2 linked regions of the Plantactinospora soyae genome follow. The main gene of each other region encodes a partner of the protein of the gene in region 2 in a complex. Links are inferred from orthologs where the notes say so. Each region holds a gene or a part of one and is shown on either strand. Other genes may lie near its edges. The genes, in order: uvrB and pcrA.

What was found.
Region 1: the proteins of pcrA (region 2) and uvrB are in contact, whole or in part, in a crystal structure (PDB 7EGT), measured with the Thermus thermophilus proteins. The link is inferred for Plantactinospora soyae from one-to-one orthologs. Residues at the interface, in WP_096412145.1 of Thermus thermophilus: His654, Arg656, Phe657, Gln666, Asp668, Glu669, Lys680, Arg681, Leu682, Ser683, Lys685, Tyr686, Ala687; in WP_096411307.1 of Thermus thermophilus: Glu23, Leu25, Arg26, Asp27, Gly28, Glu29, Arg30, Phe31, Arg55, Glu326, Asp327, Phe328, Glu379, Ser382, Gln383, His398, Gly400, Arg401.

The regions. Positions count from the first base shown.
Region 1 is NZ_JADBEB010000001.1:8,893,546-8,901,696, reverse strand. What follows is about bases 1-2,951. They hold uvrB (excinuclease ABC subunit UvrB), read left to right. Parts: upstream 1-398; coding sequence 399-2,504; downstream 2,505-2,951. Other genes in these bases: H4W31_RS38845 (SDR family oxidoreductase), read right to left, coding at 2,544-2,951; coaE (dephospho-CoA kinase), read left to right, coding at 1-64. Outside these bases: more of H4W31_RS38845, read right to left, coding at 2,952-3,323; H4W31_RS38840 (STM4015 family protein), read left to right, coding at 3,486-4,415; H4W31_RS38835 (STM4015 family protein), read left to right, coding at 4,412-5,413; H4W31_RS38830 (STM4014 family protein), read left to right, coding at 5,430-6,581; H4W31_RS38825 (STM4013/SEN3800 family hydrolase), read left to right, coding at 6,578-7,438; H4W31_RS38820 (STM4012 family radical SAM protein), read left to right, coding at 7,435-8,151. UniProt on the Escherichia coli protein: The UvrABC repair system catalyzes the recognition and processing of DNA lesions. A damage recognition complex composed of 2 UvrA and 2 UvrB subunits scans DNA for abnormalities.
Region 2 is NZ_JADBEB010000001.1:752,017-760,317, reverse strand. What follows is about bases 2,206-5,306. They hold pcrA (DNA helicase PcrA), read left to right. Parts: upstream 2,206-2,603; coding sequence 2,604-5,009; downstream 5,010-5,306. Other genes in these bases: H4W31_RS03275 (GntR family transcriptional regulator), read right to left, coding at 5,044-5,306; H4W31_RS03285 (chorismate mutase), read right to left, coding at 2,206-2,292. Outside these bases: H4W31_RS03295 (ABC transporter ATP-binding protein), read left to right, coding at 1-706; H4W31_RS03290 (ABC transporter ATP-binding protein), read left to right, coding at 687-1,712; more of H4W31_RS03285, read right to left, coding at 1,975-2,205; more of H4W31_RS03275, read right to left, coding at 5,307-6,027; H4W31_RS03270 (FAD-dependent monooxygenase), read left to right, coding at 6,181-7,290; H4W31_RS03265 (MerR family transcriptional regulator), read right to left, coding at 7,692-8,102; H4W31_RS03260 (SDR family NAD(P)-dependent oxidoreductase), read left to right, coding at 8,261-8,301. UniProt on the Escherichia coli protein: A helicase with DNA-dependent ATPase activity. Unwinds DNA duplexes with 3'-5' polarity. Translocates on single-stranded DNA with 3'-5' polarity. Initiates unwinding more efficiently from a nicked substrate than double-stranded DNA.

The sequences.
Region 1 (8,151 bases), 8.1 Mb from region 2 along the record:
GTGGTTCGATCTGGAGCACCAGCGCGCGGAGGAGTGGGCGGCGACCAGCGACTGGCGGCCCTGACCGGGCTCGTGACGGTGCTGGCTGCTCCCTGGCGAAGGGGCGCTCGTGACGGTAGCTCGCTGCTCCGGGCGAAGGGGCGCTCGCGGCGGCCGGTCTGCGCTCTCGCGCGACCGCATCAGGTGCGCACGCCAGCCTGCGCCGGGGCTGCAACCTCTGCGCCGGGTGCGACGGTACCGGTGTGGCGGCTCCGTCGCTGACCCGATCGGCCGCCGCGAGCGGCCTACCCTAGAACGGTATCGCGGTGATCTTTACCACACAATGACGATATCGAAGCCGATCGTGTACCCACCGTCGTGCCGGCGGCATGTCAGACCCTCGGCGTACGGTTGAGGTCATGGCGCTCGACATTCCACGACTTGATGGCCGCTTCGAGGTGGTCAGCGAGTTCATACCCTCCGGCGACCAGCCGACTGCCATCAACGATCTTGAGCGCAGGGTGCGGCGCGGCGACCGGAACTCCGTGCTGCTCGGCGCCACCGGCACGGGTAAGAGTGCGACCACTGCCTGGTTGATCGAGCGGCTCCAGCGGCCGACCCTGGTGCTGGCGCCCAACAAGACCCTCTGCGCCCAGCTCGCCAAGGAGTTCAGCGAGCTGATGCCGCACAACGCGGTGGAGTACTTCGTCTCCTACTACGACTACTACCAGCCCGAGGCGTACATCCCGCAGAGCGACACCTACATCGAGAAGGACTCCTCGATCAACGAGGAGGTCGAGCGGCTGCGGCACGCCACCACGATGTCCCTGCTGACCCGCCGGGACGTGATCGTGGTGGCCACGGTCTCCGCGATCTACGGCCTGGGCACCCCGCAGGAATACCTCGACCGCTCGGTCCGGATCCGGGCCGGCCAGGAGGTCGAGCGGGACAAGCTGCTCCGCCGGCTGGTCGACATCCAGTACACCCGCAACGACATGGCGTTCAACCGAGGCACGTTCCGGGTCCGCGGCGACACCCTGGAGATCATCCCGGCGTACGAGGAGCTGGCGCTGCGGATCGAGTTCTTCGGTGACGAGGTGGAGAAGCTCTACTACCTGCACCCGTTGACCGGTGAGGTGGTCCGCGAGGTGGACCACCTGCTGATCTTCCCCGCCACCCACTACACGGCCGGGCCGGAGCGGATGGAGCGGGCGCTGGCCGGCATCGAGGTCGAGCTGGCCGAGCGGCTGGCCGAGCTGGAGCGCCAGGGCAAGCTGCTGGAGGCGCAGCGGCTGCGGATGCGGACCAGCTACGACATCGAGATGATGCGCCAGGTCGGCTTCTGTTCCGGCATCGAGAACTACTCGATGCACATCGACGGCCGTTCGCCGGGCAGTGCCCCGCACTGTCTGCTGGACTACTTCCCGGACGACTTCCTGACCGTGATCGACGAGTCGCACGTGACGATCCCGCAGATCGGCGCGATGTACGAGGGCGACGCCTCCCGCAAGCGGATGCTGATCGACCACGGCTTCCGGCTGCCCAGCGCGGCCGACAACCGCCCGCTGCGGTTCGACGAGGTCCTGGAGCGGGTCGGCCAGATGGTCTTCCTCTCCGCCACCCCGGGGCCGTGGGAGCTGGAGCAGGCCCAGGGCGAGGTGGTCGAGCAGGTGATCCGGCCCACCGGCCTGATCGACCCCGAGGTGATCGTGAAGCCCACCAAGGGGCAGATCGACGACCTGATGCACGAGATCAAGCTCCGTACCGAGCGGGACGAGCGGGTGCTGGTCACCACACTGACCAAGAAGATGGCCGAGGACCTCTCCGACTATCTGCTGGAGCACGGCATCCGGGTGCGGTACCTGCACTCGGAGGTCGACACGCTGCGCCGGGTCGAGTTGCTGCGCGAGCTGCGCAAGGGCGACTACGACGTACTCGTCGGGATCAACCTGCTCCGGGAGGGGCTGGACCTGCCCGAGGTGTCGCTGGTCGCGATCCTCGACGCCGACAAGGAGGGCTTCCTGCGCAGCGGCCGGTCGTTGATTCAGACCATCGGCCGGGCCGCCCGTAACGTCTCCGGCCAGGTCCACATGTACGCCGACAAGATGACCCCGTCGATGGCCGCCGCGATCGACGAGACGAACCGGCGCCGAGCCAAGCAGGTGGCGCACAACGAGGCGAACGGGATCACTCCGGAGCCGCTGCGCAAGAAGATCCACGACATCCTGGACGACATCTACCGGGAGGCCGAGGACAACGAGAATGCGACCACCCGGGTCGGCGGCGGGGTGCGGCAGATGTCCCGGGGCAAGGCGCCGGAGACCCGCAACCGGGGTCGGATCGGAACGGCACCGGCCCGGGAGGGGATGGCCCGCGCCGAGCTGGCCCAGCTCATCCAGGAACTGAACGACCAGATGCTCGCCGCGGCTCGCGAGTTGCAGTTCGAGCTCGCCGCCCGGATCCGGGACGAGGCCGCCGAGCTGAAGAAGGAGCTGCGCGGAATGGACGCGGCCGGAATGAAGTGAGCCCGGCCGCCCCGGGGCGGATGCGGCCCCGATCCCGGCTCAGCCGTACCGGTCGAAGCCGCCCTCGGAGTCGATCACCTGTCCGGTGATCCACCGGCCGTCCGGTGAACAGAGCCACTCGATCAGCCGGGCCGCGTCGTCCGGGCGGCCCCACTCGCCGCCCGGAAACAGCCGCCCGACCGCGGCCAGACCCTCCGGCGACGCGTAGCCGGTGTCGGTCGGCCCGGGGTTGACGCAGTTCACCGTGATGCCCCTCGGCATGAGCAGGGGACTCAACTGCCGGGTGAGGTTCTCCACGCCGGCCTTGCTGGCCGCGTACGCCAACTCGGCCGGCATCGGGCCGAGCCGTTGACCACTGGAGAACAGCACCAGCCGGCCACCGGAGCCGGCGCCGAACGCCGCCGCGAACGCCTCGGCGAGCAGCAGGGTGGCCCGGACGTTGACGATCAGGTGCCGGTCGATCTCGGCGGCGTCGAGCCCGTTCAGCGGGGTGTGCGTGGAGTAGGCGTGTGCCGCGACCAGCACGTCCAGCCGGCCGTGGGTGCGTACCGCCGTCTCGATCAGTTCGGCGGGCGCGCTCGGCGAGGTCAGGTCGACGACACGGTACCGGACCGCGTCGGGATCGCCGGTCACCCCGTTCAACTCGGCGAGCAGCGCGGGTACGCCGTCGGGGTCGCCGCCGTAGGGCTGCGCGTCGTCGTACCGGGGCAGGCCGGTGAGCTGTAGGCGGTAGCCGGCGGCGGCGAACCGGCGGGCCACCGCCGCACCGATCCCGATCCGTCGGCTGACCCCGGTGACGAGGGCTACCCGTTCGTTCATGTGCCGAGTCAACCGGATCGGTCGGCTTCCGGCCACCCCGGTCACCTGCCGGACCGTCATGCACATGTCCACAGTGGTGTCCCGGTCGTCGCGGCGGGCAGTGGGATGTCGGGGCGACTTGTTAGGGTCTTGCCGCCCTCGAGTGCTTCGGAGTCGCAGAAGATGACGATCAATTCGCACATTACCGAGTTCGCCGGCCTGCCGGTGGTGGACTTCGATCCGGACCGGCCGGTGGACGCGGCGCCGGGTACGGTCGCCTGGCGGCTGCGCCTCGACGACGGCTCGGAGGGCGGCGAGAGGTTCGCGGAGCTGACCGACCGGTTCCTGGCCGCCGTCGAACCCGGCGAGGTGCAGGCACTGATCGTCGGCGACTGGGGCGAGTCGTACGACCAACCCGCTCCGGTGGACCTGCTGGTCCGGCTCGCGCCCCGACTGACCGGGCTGCGCGCACTCTTCATGGGTGAGTTGACCATGGAGGAGAGCGAGATCTCCTGGATCACCCAGGCCGATCCGGCGCCGCTGTTGACGGCGTACCCGCAGTTGCGCGTTCTCCGGATCCGGGGCGCGACCGAAGGGCTGAGCCTGACCCCGACCCGGCACACCGCGCTGCGCGAGCTGGCCATCGAGGCCGGCGGCCTGCCGGCGCACGTGGTCCGGGCGGTGGGCGAGTGTGACCTGCCGGCGCTGGAGCACCTGGAGCTGTGGCTCGGCACCGACGAGTACGGCGGGGACGCCACCGTGGAGGATCTGGCGGCGGTGCTGGGTGGTGGTCGGTTGCCGGGGTTGGTGTCGTTGGGTCTGCGGAATGCGGAGATCGCGGATCAGGTGGCGGGGGCGTTGGCGGGTGCGCCGGTGGTGGCGCGGTTGCGTCGGTTGGATCTGTCGTTGGGGATTCTCGGTGACGAGGGGGCGGCGGCGTTGTTGGCGGGGCAGCCGTTGACGCATCTGGACCGGCTGGACCTGCGGCATCACTACATCGGGCCGGAGCTGGCGGCGCGGCTGGTCGCGGAACTGCCCGGCGTCGAGGTCGACCTGGCCGACGTCCAGAAACCCGACCGGGACGGTGACCGGTACGTCGCGGTGTCCGAGTGAGGACCAGTTTCCACGGGCACGCCCGCGAGTTCGCCGGGTTGCCGGTCTTCGGGCTGACCCAGAACTGGTCGGACGATCCGCCGGTGCTCGTTCCCGAGGCGGAGCTGCCGGCCGACCCCGGGGCGGTGGCCTGGCGGATCGAGGCGTGGGAGGAGGACGACAACTGGGACTACGGGCCGTCGCCGGCCTTCGAGACCGCGTTCGAACGGTTCCTCGACCTGGTCGACCCGGCCGACGTACGGGCCCTGGTGATCGGACAGTGGGGCTACAGCGCGATGAACGCCGCCCCGATCGACCAGCTCTGTGCCGCCGCCTCCCGACTGACCGGGCTGCGCGCGCTCTTCCTCGGTGACGTTCCCGCCGAGGAGTGCGAGTTGTCGTGGATCTGCCAGGGGGACGTCACGCCGTTGCTGGCCGCGTACCCGAATCTGGAGCGGCTGCGGATCCGCAGCGGCGACGCGAATGTGGAGCACGGCACCGGTCTCGCGCTCTCGCCGATCCGGCACACCGCGCTGCGCGAGCTGGTCGTCGAGTCCGCGGGGCTGTCGACCGGCGTGGTCCGGGCGGTGGGCGAGTGTGACCTGCCGGCGCTGGAGCACCTGGAGCTGTGGCTCGGCACCGACCGGTGGGGCGGCGACGCCTCGGTGGAGGATCTGGCGGCGGTGCTGGGTGGTGGTCGGTTGCCGGGGTTGGTGTCGTTGGGTCTGCGGAACGCGGAGATCGCGGATCAGGTGGCGGGGGCGTTGGCGGGGGCGCCGGTGGTGGCGCGGTTGCGTCGGTTGGATCTGTCGTTGGGGATTCTCGGTGACGAGGGGGCGGCGGCGTTGTTAGCGGGGCAGCCGTTGACGCATCTGGACCGGCTGGACCTGCGGCATCACTACATCGGGCGGGAATTGGCGGCCCGGCTGGTCGCGGAGTTGCCCGGCGTCGAGGTCGACCTGGCCGAGGCCGAGTTGCCCGACGCGTACGGCGACCGGTACGTGGCCGTCGACGAGTGACTGGCATGATCGACGGATGACTGGCAGGGCGCCGCTGGTGGTCGTCGGCAACCCGGACAACCGGCGGGTGACGTTGTTCCGGGACGCCGCTGCCGAGGCCGGCGTGCCGACGACGGTGCTGCCGTGGCGGCAGCTGGCGGCCGGCCCGGTCCGGCTGCACCGGCAGGCCGTGGTCCGGATCGACTCACCGGGCGAGGACGCCGAGGTCGACCGGCTGCTGCGCGGCGCCGACCGGCCGGCCGAGCACGGCGAGATCATCGGATTCGCACCCTGGTACGCGGGCCTGCGCGCCGCCCTGGACCGGCTCGACGCGGCCGTGCGCGCCGCCGATGCGACCCTGCTCAACCAGCCGGCCGACGTCCTCGGGATGTTCGACAAACGCGCCTGCCACGCCCGGCTGACCGCCGCCGGAGTTCCGGTGCCGCCGGCACTGCCCGGCCCGGCCACCGGGCGCAGCGGCTCCGTCGCCGGGACGGGTGGGATCGCCGGCTACGACGAGCTGCGCGCGGCGATGCGGGCCGTCGGCTGGCACCGGGTCTTCGTCAAGGCCGCGCACGGCTCCTCGGCCTCCGGAGTGCTCGCCCTACAGGTGGCGCCCGGCCGGATCCGGGCCACCACCTCGGTCGAACTCGCCGCCGACGGCCGGTTGTTCAACTCACTGCGGGTCCGCGACTACACCGGGGAGCGGGAGGTCGCGGCCATCGTGGACCGGCTCGCCCCGGACGGGCTGCACGTCGAGCGCTGGTTCCCCAAGGCCGGGCTGGGTGCCGCCACGATCGACCTGCGGGTGCTGGTCATCGCCGGACGGCCGGAGCATGTCGTGGTCCGGTCCAGCCCCGGTCCACTGACCAATCTGCACCTGGGCAACGCCCGGGGCGATCTCGCCGCGGTGCGTACGGCAATGGGCGAGCCGGCGTACGCGGCGGCGCTGCACAGCTGCGTACGCGCCGCCGCGTGCTTCCCCGCCAGCCTGCACGTCGGGGTGGACCTGTTGGTCGGCACCGACTGGCGGCGGCATGTGGTCGCCGAGGTGAACGCGTTCGGGGACCTCCTTCCCGGAGTGTCCGACCCGGCGGGCCGGGACAGCTACGCCGCCGAACTGCATGCGCTGACGTCCGGCCGGTTCGATCGGTGGCGGGCCGGGACGTCGGCCGGGAGGGCAGCATGAGAGACCTGATCGGCACCCATGACCTGCTGTTCGTCACCCTCGACACGCTCCGCTACGACGTCGCGGCCGAACTGGCCGCCGCCGGCCGTACGCCGAACCTGGCGCGGGCGTTACCGGACGGGACGTGGGAGCGCCGGCACAGCCCGGCCAGCTTCACCTACGCGGCGCACCAGGCGTTCTTCGCCGGCTTCCTGCCCACCCCGACCACACCCGGTCCGCATCCCCGGCTCTTCGCGGCGGCCTTTCCGGGCAGCGAGACTACCGGCGAGCAGACCTGGACCTTCGACGCCCCCGACATGGTGGGTGCGCTGGCCACCGCCGGCTACCACACCGTCTGCGTCGGCGGGGTCGGCTTCTTCAACGCCAGGTCACCACTGGGCGGCGTGCTGCCGGCGCTGTTCACCGAGGCGCACTGGGAAGCCGAGTTCGGCGTCTCCGCGCCGCGTTGCTTCGAGGCGCAGCTCGACCGGATCGCCACCGTACTGCCGACGGTGCCGGAGGAGAAGCCGCTCTTCCTGTTCGTCAACGTCGCCGCGATCCACCAGCCGAACCGGCACTACCTGCCCGGCGCCGACCGGGACAGCAGGGAGAGCCACGCCGCCGCCCTGGAGTACGTCGACCGGCACATCGGCCGGCTCTTCGCCCTCGTCACCTCCCGGGACCGGCCGTGCCTGGTGCTGCTCTGCGCCGACCACGGCACGGCGTACGGCGAGGAGGGGCACAACGGGCACCGACTCGGCCACGAGGTGGTGTGGACGGTGCCGTACGGGCAGTTCGTGCTCGAACCCGGTGACTGGGGCAAGCCGGGGGACTGGCCCGAGTCGGCTGACCCGGCCGGCGGGGGTGAACCGGGGTGAACCCGCTCGACGGCTCGCCGTACCAGGGCTACCTGTACGCGTACCCGCACAAGACGGCGTACCGGCCGTTGCGTCCCCGCCCCGCGCTGCGCGAGGTCTGGGCTCAGCAGCCGCGCGACGCCCTCTTCCTCTATCTGCACCTGCCGTTCTGCGAGATGCGCTGCGGGTTCTGCAACCTGTTCACCCGGTCGAACCCGCCGGCCGAGCAGGTGACCGGGTACCTCCGCCAGTTGGGCCGGCAGGCCGGGCGGGTACGCGCGGCGCTCGGCGACGCCGAGTTCGCCCGGGTCGCGGTCGGCGGCGGTACCCCGACCTACCTGACCGCGAGCGAGCTGAACTCGATGTTCGACCTGCTCGCCGGCTTCGGCGCCCGGGTCGGCGCGGTGCCGACGGCGGTCGAGACCTCGCCGGACACCGCCACCCCGGACCGGATCGGGGTGCTCGCCGAACGCGGTGTCACCCGGGTCAGCATCGGGGTGCAGAGCTTCCTCGACGCCGAGGCGCGGGCGGCCGGGCGTCCGCAGCGCCGGACCGACGTCGAGCGCGCCCTGGGCACCATCCGGGACTGCGGCATCCCGGAGCTGAACCTCGACCTGATCTACGGCATTCCCGGGCAGACCGAGCGGACCTGGGCCGAGTCGCTCGCTTCGGCCCTGCACTGGCGGCCGGAGGAGGTGTTCCTCTACCCGCTCTACGTCCGCCCGCTCACCGGC
Region 2 (8,301 bases):
GGACGCGCTCTCCGCGCTGAACCCGGTCTTCTCGGTGGGCTTCCAGCTCGCCGAGCTGTTCCGGGTCCACCGTGGAACGTCCCGGCAGGAGGCGCGACGGCGGTCGATCGAGCTGCTCGACCTGGTCAAGATCCCCGCCGCCAGGCAGCGGATCAACGACTATCCGCACCAGTTCTCCGGCGGTATGCGGCAGCGCGTCATGATCGCGATGGCGCTGGCGCTGGATCCCAAGGTGCTGATCGCGGACGAGCCGACCACGGCGCTCGACGTCACGGTCCAGGCGCAGATCATGAACCTGCTCGCCGAACTGCGGCGGGAACGGAACATGGGCCTGATCCTGATCACGCACGACATGGGCGTGGTCGCCGACGTCGCCGACCGGATCTCGGTGATGTACGCCGGCAAGGTGGTCGAGGAGGCGCCGGTCCTGGACATCTACGCCCGGCCGGCACATCCGTACACCAAGGCTCTGCTGGAGTCGATTCCGCGGCTGGACATGAAGGGCCAGCAGCTCAACGTGATCAAGGGTCTGCCGCCGAACCTGCTCCGGATCCCGGCCGGTTGCCCGTTCCATCCGCGCTGCGCGTACGCCCGGGATGAGTGCCGGGCCGACCCGCCGCCGCAGCAGTACGACGTGGCGCCGGCCCGGACCGCGCGTTGCCATTTCTGGACGGAGGTGGTGGGCGATGAGCCAGCCGGAAGCTAAGGATGTGGTGCTGGAGACCAACAGTCTGGTCAAGCACTTCCCGATCACCCGGGGCATCGTCCTGCAGACGCAGATCGGTGCGGTACGCGCGGTTGACGGCGTCGACCTGAAGCTGCGCCGGGGCGAGACCCTCGGCGTGGTGGGGGAGTCGGGCTGTGGCAAGTCGACGCTCGCGAAGCTGCTGGTCGGGCTGGAGAAGCCGACCAGCGGCTCGATCAACGTGCGTGGGCAGGACATGACCCGGCTGCGCGGCACCGAGTTGCGGCGGGCCCGCCGCAACATCCAGATGGTGTTGCAGGACCCGTACACCTCGTTGAACCCCCGGATGACGGTCGGCGACATCATCGGCGAGCCGTTCGACATCCACACCGAGGTCGTGCCGCGGGGCGAGCGGAAGCAGCGGGTCCGGGAGCTGCTGGACCTGGTCGGGTTGAATCCGGAGCACATCAACCGGTATCCGCACCAGTTCTCGGGTGGTCAGCGGCAGCGGATCGGGATCGCCCGGGCGTTGGCGCTCAAGCCGGAGATCATCGTCTGTGACGAGCCGGTGTCGGCGTTGGACGTGTCGATCCAGGCGCAGGTGATCAACCTGTTGGAGCGGCTCCAGGACGAGTTGGGACTGTCGTACATCTTCATCGCGCACGACCTGTCGGTGGTTCGGCACATCGCCGACCGGGTCGCGGTGATGTACCTCGGCAAGATCGTGGAGATCGGGGTCGAGGACGAGATTTACGAGCGGCCGACGCATCCGTACACCCAGGCTCTGCTCTCCGCGGTGCCGGTGCCGGACCCGACGCTGCGCGGGCAGCGGGACCAGATCGTCCTGGAGGGCGACGTCCCGTCGCCGGCCAACCCGCCGTCGGGTTGTCGGTTCCGGACCCGGTGCTGGAAGGCGCAGGACATCTGCGCCGAGCAGGAGCCGGCGCTGACGACGCGGGAGAGTTCCGCGCATCCGAGCGCCTGCCACTTCGCCGAGGTGCGGGACGTGGTACACGCGGTCGAGTAGACCACTCAGGCGCCGGTGGTGGGCCTGACCCGGCCTGACCACCGGTGGAAGTAGAACGCCTCCTCATTGCCCGGGGCGCGGGCCGCCATCCATGCGGCCGGCGTCCCGGGCTCGCGTCCGGGCCTTGTCGGCGATGCTCCCGGGCTCGGCGACACCTCCGGGATCGGCGATGCCCCCGGATTCGGCGATGCCCCCGGGATCGGGGTTACCTCCAGGATCGGGGTTACCTCCGGAGTCGGCGTCGCGTCGCGCTGGTGGCGGCTCAGAGCGGGCCGCGACCGGCCCGCAGCAGCAGGAGGGCGAGCTGGGTGCCGTCCGCGCCCAGCGCCTCGCGGAACCGGTCCAGGATCTCGCGCTCGCGGGACAGTACGAGTCGGGTGCCACCGGAGGCCATCCGGGTCCTGCCGACCTGCTGGGACAGGGCGGCACGCTCCTGCCAGAGGGCGATCAGTTCGTGGTCGATCTCGTTGATCCGCTCCCGCAGCCCGAGAATGTGCTGTGCGGCGTCCGGCTCGCTCGTCCCGGTCTGGATGCCGGCGCCGGTCGACTCGACGGGCTGCTCCGCGACCTCTGTCGCCATGGGGTCCTCCTTGGGAGATAGGTCCCCGGTGCCCGGATCCCGATGCGAAAAGCCCCGGGCTCCAGGAGCCCGGGGCTTTTCGTAGGTCATGTTCAGGCGCGACCCACGGCTGCCGGACTTCCGGAGCCGTAGAAAAAGTAAGGCAGCACCCGATGGATCACGACCCGAGTATGCCCAGCCGGCGAGGCCCTTGGCAAGCGACTTGGCGATCCTGGGACGACATTCGCCGGTGCCCGGCCGGTTCCGGAGTACGCCGGGTGCGGCGAGCGGAGGCGTGGGTTGTCCGCCCGGCGGCATAGACTCGCCAGGCGATGCATGCTCTCTTCGAACCCCCGCCGCCCCACGTCCCGCCGACCCAGGATCCGCCCCGGCGCCGCCCGTCGGGCCTCGACCCGCAGGCCCTGCTGGACGGGCTGAACGGGCCCCAGCGGGACGCGGTGACCCATTCCGGCTCGCCCCTGCTCATCGTGGCCGGTGCCGGCTCGGGCAAGACCCGGGTGCTCACCCACCGGATCGCGTACCTGCTCGCCGCCAGGGACGTACATCCCGGGGAGATCATCGCGATCACCTTCACCAACAAGGCGGCCGGGGAGATGAAGGACCGGGTCTCCGCACTGGTCGGTCCCCGGGCCCGGCTGATGTGGGTCTCGACGTTCCACTCCGCCTGCGTACGCATCCTGCGGGCCGAGCACGAGCACGCCGGGCTGAAGTCGACCTTCTCGATCTACGACGCCGACGACTCGCGCCGGCTGATGCAGCTCGTCACCCGGGAACTCGACCTGGACCCGAAGCGCTATCCGGCCCGGGGACTGACCGCCCAGGTGTCCAACCTGAAGAACGAACTGGTCGACCCGGAGACGTTCGCCGCCCGGGCGAGCGGGCCGAACGAGCGGGCGCTCGCCGAGGCGTACACCCGCTATCAGCAGCGGCTCGTCGAGGCGCACGCGCTGGACTTCGACGACCTGATCATGGCGACGGTGCATCTCCTCCAGTCGCACCCGCACGTCGCGGAGAGCTACCGCCGACGGTTCCGGCACGTCCTCGTCGACGAGTACCAGGACACCAACCACGCGCAGTACACGCTGGTGAAGGAGCTGGTCGGCGGCACGCCCGGCATCGCACCGGCCGAGCTCTGCGTGGTCGGTGACGCCGACCAGTCGATCTACGCGTTCCGGGGCGCCACGATCCGGAACATCCTGGAGTTCGAGCGGGACTTCACCGACGCCCGGACCATCCTGCTGGAGCAGAACTACCGGTCGACCCAGACGATCCTGAACGCGGCCAACGCGGTCATCGACAACAACACCTCGCGCAAGCCGAAGCGGCTGTGGAGCGAGGAGGGCGCGGGCGAGCAGATCGTCGGCTACGTCGCCGACACCGAGCACGCCGAGGCGGACTGGGTGGGCCGGGAGATCGACCGGCTCGGTGACGCCGACGAGGCCCGCCCGGGTGACGTGGCCGTCTTCTACCGCACCAACGCCCAGTCCCGGGTCTTCGAAGAGGTGTTCATCCGGGTCGGACTGCCGTACAAGGTCGTCGGCGGGGTGCGGTTCTACGAGCGCAAGGAGGTCCGGGACGCCCTGGCCTACCTGCGCGCCGTGGTCAACGACGACGACACGGTGAGCATCCGGCGCATCCTCAACACCCCACGGCGGGGTATCGGGGACCGCGCCGAGGCCTGCGTGGAGGCCCTCTCGACCCGGGACCGGGTCTCGTTCGGCCAGGCACTGCGCCGGGCGTCCGAGGCACCGGGCATCTCCACCCGGTCCGCGAACGCGATCGCCGAGTTCGTCGCCCTGCTCGACGGGGTGCGCGAGATGGCCGCCACGGCGCTGCCGGAGGAGGTGCTGGAGGCGGTACTGACCCGCTCCGGCTATCTCAGTGAACTGGAGGAGAGCCTCGACCCGCAGGACGCGGGTCGGGTGGAGAACCTCCAGGAACTGGTCAGCGTCGCCCGGGAGTACACCGAGCGGGTGGAGGCGCTGGCCGAGGAGGGCGACCCCGGTGCCACCCTGGCCGGCTTCCTGGAGCAGGTGGCGCTGGTCGCCGACGCCGACCAGATCCCCTCGGACGACCCCGACCACCAGGGCGTGGTCACCCTGATGACGCTGCACACCGCCAAGGGCCTGGAGTTCCCGGTGGTGTTCCTGACCGGCCTGGAGGACGGCGTCTTTCCGCACCTGCGCGCGCTCGGCGACACCCGCGAGTTGGAGGAGGAGCGCCGGCTGGCGTACGTCGGGATCACCCGGGCGCGGCAGCGGCTCTACCTGTCCCGCGCGGTCACCCGGTCGGCCTGGGGCCAGCCGTCCTACAACCCGCCGTCCCGGTTCGTCGACGAGTTGCCGGAGGACCTGGTCCGCTGGGAGCGCACCGGGGCCGCGTACACGTCGTGGTCGGGCACCGGTGGCGGCGTCGGCGGCCGGTCCGGGGGCGGGGACCGGTCCGGGGGCTACCGGGGTGGCGGCTTCAGCGGCGGGACCCCCAGGGCCGCGCAGCTCGCCCAGCGACTCGGCGTGGACGGCAGCCGACTGACCACGGCGAGCGAGTTGCCGCAGGCCCCGAAGGTCGTGGTCGGGGATCGGGTCAACCACCAGCGGTACGGCCTCGGCCGGGTGCTCGCGGTCGAGGGACACGGTCCGGGCGCACGGGCGCAGATCGACTTCGGCGACCAGACGCTCTGGCTCGTGCTCCGGCACGCCCCGATCGACAAACTCTGACCCGCGCGGGCACCGCCCCGGTGTCGGGCCCGGCTCAGCCGGCCGGCCCGGGGCGCTGCCCGGCCCGCTCCTCGACCAGTGCGGCGAAACCGTCGAGCAGGGCCCGCAGCCCGGTCTCGAAGAGCCGGTCGAGATCGAGGTCGTAACCGGTCCGGGCGAAGCTGGTCAGCAACTTGGCGTAGGTGGGGGCGTTCCCGGAACCGGCCAGCGCGTCGAGCGCCGGAGCCTGCCCGTCGATCCACTCCTGCTCGGAGATGCCGCTGGCGGCCCTGGCCTGAGCCTCCCGCTCCAGGTTAGCGGCGAGACCCTGCACGAAGCTGTAGACCAGGATGTTCAGGTCGAGCATGGTGGCCGGGTCGAGACCGAGTCCGTCCAGGGCGGCGAGCACCCATTCGCCGTGCACCATCAGGTTGGGCAGCGGCAGTGGCCTGGTGAGCGGGCTGAGCTGGGCCAGCCAGGGATGGCGCTGGTGCAGTTCCCACAACGTCCGCGCGCCCAGTTCCAGCCGGGCCCGCCAGCCGTCGGGTGCCGGCCCGGGATAACCCCGCTCCCCGTACGCCGCGTCGGCCATCAGCAGGGTCAGTTCCTCCTTGCTGTGCACATAGCGGTACGGCGACATGGTGGCCACGCCGAGCCGGGCCGCCACACCACGCATGGACAGCGCCTCCAGCCCCTCGGTGTCGGCGATTCCGATGGCGGCGTGGACGACGCGTTCGCGGGTCAGCTCGGGTTCGGCCGGGTGGGCCGGGTTCGGGGTGGGGCGTCGCCGACTCCGGCTCGGCTCCGGCTCCGGGTCCGGGGCGGCGACGACGGTGCCGACCCGGGGCTGGGCCCGTACGACGCCCTCCTGGTTGAGCGTGGTGAGCGCCCTGGTGGCGGTGGCGAGGGCGACGCCCCACTCGCTGGCGAGCTGCCGGGTCGAGGGCACCCGGTCGCCGGGCCGGAGTTCCCCCTCGGCGACGCGTCGACGGATCTCCCTGACGATGCGCAGGTAGGGCGGCTCGACTGTGGCGGCCACCGGTCACCTCCCTCTCTGTCCTAGTACAGATGCTACCCGAACGGGCCTGTACGGTGCTGCCTGTCCTAGTACACAACTGCGGATTTTCCCTGTTGCGCGGGTTGAACGTACGCCGTACATTGGCTGGCACGTACAACGTAACAGGAGGTTCTGATGGAGAGCGTTCTCATCTCTGGCGCCAGCGTCGCCGGCCCCGCCCTGGCGTACTGGCTGCGTCGCCGCGGCTTTGCCGTCACCGTGGTCGAACGGGCTCCGGCGCCGCGTACCGGTGGGCAGGCCATCGACATCCGGGGCGTGGCGCTGGACGTGGTCGACCGGATGGGCATCCTGACGCCGCTGCGCCAGCTCCGTACCCGGATGCGGGGCATGTCGATGCTCGACGGCGACGGCAACGAGGTCATGCGCTCCACCGAGATGGCCCTGAGCAGCGGCCGGCTCGACAGCGCGGACATCGAGGTGCTGCGTGAAGACCTGACCCACCAGTTGCACGAGCTGACCCGGCCCGACGTCGAGTACGTCTTCGACGACTCGATCAGCCGGCTGGTCCAGGACGAGCACGGCGTACGGGTCGAGTTCGAGCGGGCCGCTCCGCGTACCTTCGACCTGGTGATCGGTGCCGACGGCCTGCACTCCACGGTACGGCGGCTGGCCTTCGGCCCGGAGGCGGAGTTCGTGCACCACCTCGGCACCTACCTGGCGGTCTTCCGCACGGAGAACTTCCTGGACCTGGCGGACTGGCAGGTCTGGATGCGGGACGGCACGGCCGGCTGCGGCATCTATCCGGTCCGGGGCAACACCGAACTGCGGGTCAATCTCGGATTCGAGTCCGAGCCACTCGACTACGACCACCGTGACACCGACCAGCAGCGCCGGCTGCTCGCCGAACGGCTCTCCGGACTGCGCTGGGAGATCCCGAGGCTGCTGAAGGAGATGTGGCAGGCGCCCGACTTCTACTTCGACGCGATGGCACAGGTCCGGATGGACACCTGGTCGACGGGGCGGGTGGCGCTGCTCGGCGACGCCGGCTACTGCCCCTCCCCACTGTCCGGCCAGGGCACCAGCCTCGCCCTGGTCGGCGGCTACCTGCTGGCCGACGAGCTCGGCGCGGCGGCCGGCGACCACCGGGCGGCGCTGCGCCGGTACGAGCAGCGCATGCGCCCGTTCGTCGAACTCAACCAGGCACTCGCCACGGAGAACCCGGGTGGACCCGCCACGGAGGAGTCGATCGAACGGGCCAAGAACGCCATCTCACTCGACCGCTGAGGCGCCAGGGGTGGTGTAGGTTCGCGTTGAAAATGTCGGAGCCTGCTTGGCTGAGCTGGAGTTGAGTCGGCTTGCTCTCGTAGCCAGGTGCGGTCGACGCGGTCGCCGTTACGTGCGCGGGGGATCCTGATTCGTTGCTTCGCCGGTGTGCGGACGAAGGTGAAGCCGGCCGGTCTGGCGTACTCATCGAGGATCTTGCGGGAGAACCCGGTTTCGGCGATGAGCGTGGTGATGTCTTTGCCGGCGTCGACGTTCTCGCGTTGGAAGAAGTCGCGGGTCAGCAGCGCGGCGGCGCGGGCGCGGACCTTGCGGGCCGTGACCCGGCTGCTGCTGGTGTACCCGCCAACGGCGAAGCGCGCGTCCATGCGGTATTCGCGCAGTCAGCTCACTTCAGCCATGGACTACTCAGACGGCGCGCACTGGGCGTTTGGCGCCCATAGCTGGTCGGCGTCACCGGCAGCGAGCCGGCCTCGGTAGACGTCGATCTTGTGATCAATGATCTTGAGGTTTTCCTGTAGCTCAGCGAGCTTGGCGCTAACGTCGGCACGGTGGGCCTCCATAAGGGCAAGGCGTTCCTGCTCGTTGCCGCGCCCGGCCGAGACGAGCTGGGCGTAGCGCCGGATGGTCTTGATGGGCATGCCAGTGGCCCGCAGCCTGGTGCAGACGGTGATCCAGTCGAGGTCCAGCTGGTGATAGCGCCGTGTGCCTCCGGCGGTGCGGTAGACAGGGGTGACGACCAGGCCGGCGCGTTCGTAGTAGCGCAGGGTATGCGCGCTGACCCCGGTGCGGCGAGCGGCCTCGGCGATGCTCACACCTGCCTGGGAGACAGAGCGAGTGAGCCCTGATGCCGGCTGCGACTTGACTTGGAGCACGCTCTAAATCCTAGCGTCGTGGTCATGAGTGCTTTAACACTGCTGAAGACCACGGTCGACGACCGCAGGCTGGCCGTTCGTGGGACGGGAGTATCCCGATGAAGGCGTTGGTGACCGGCGGGACGAACGGACTGGGACT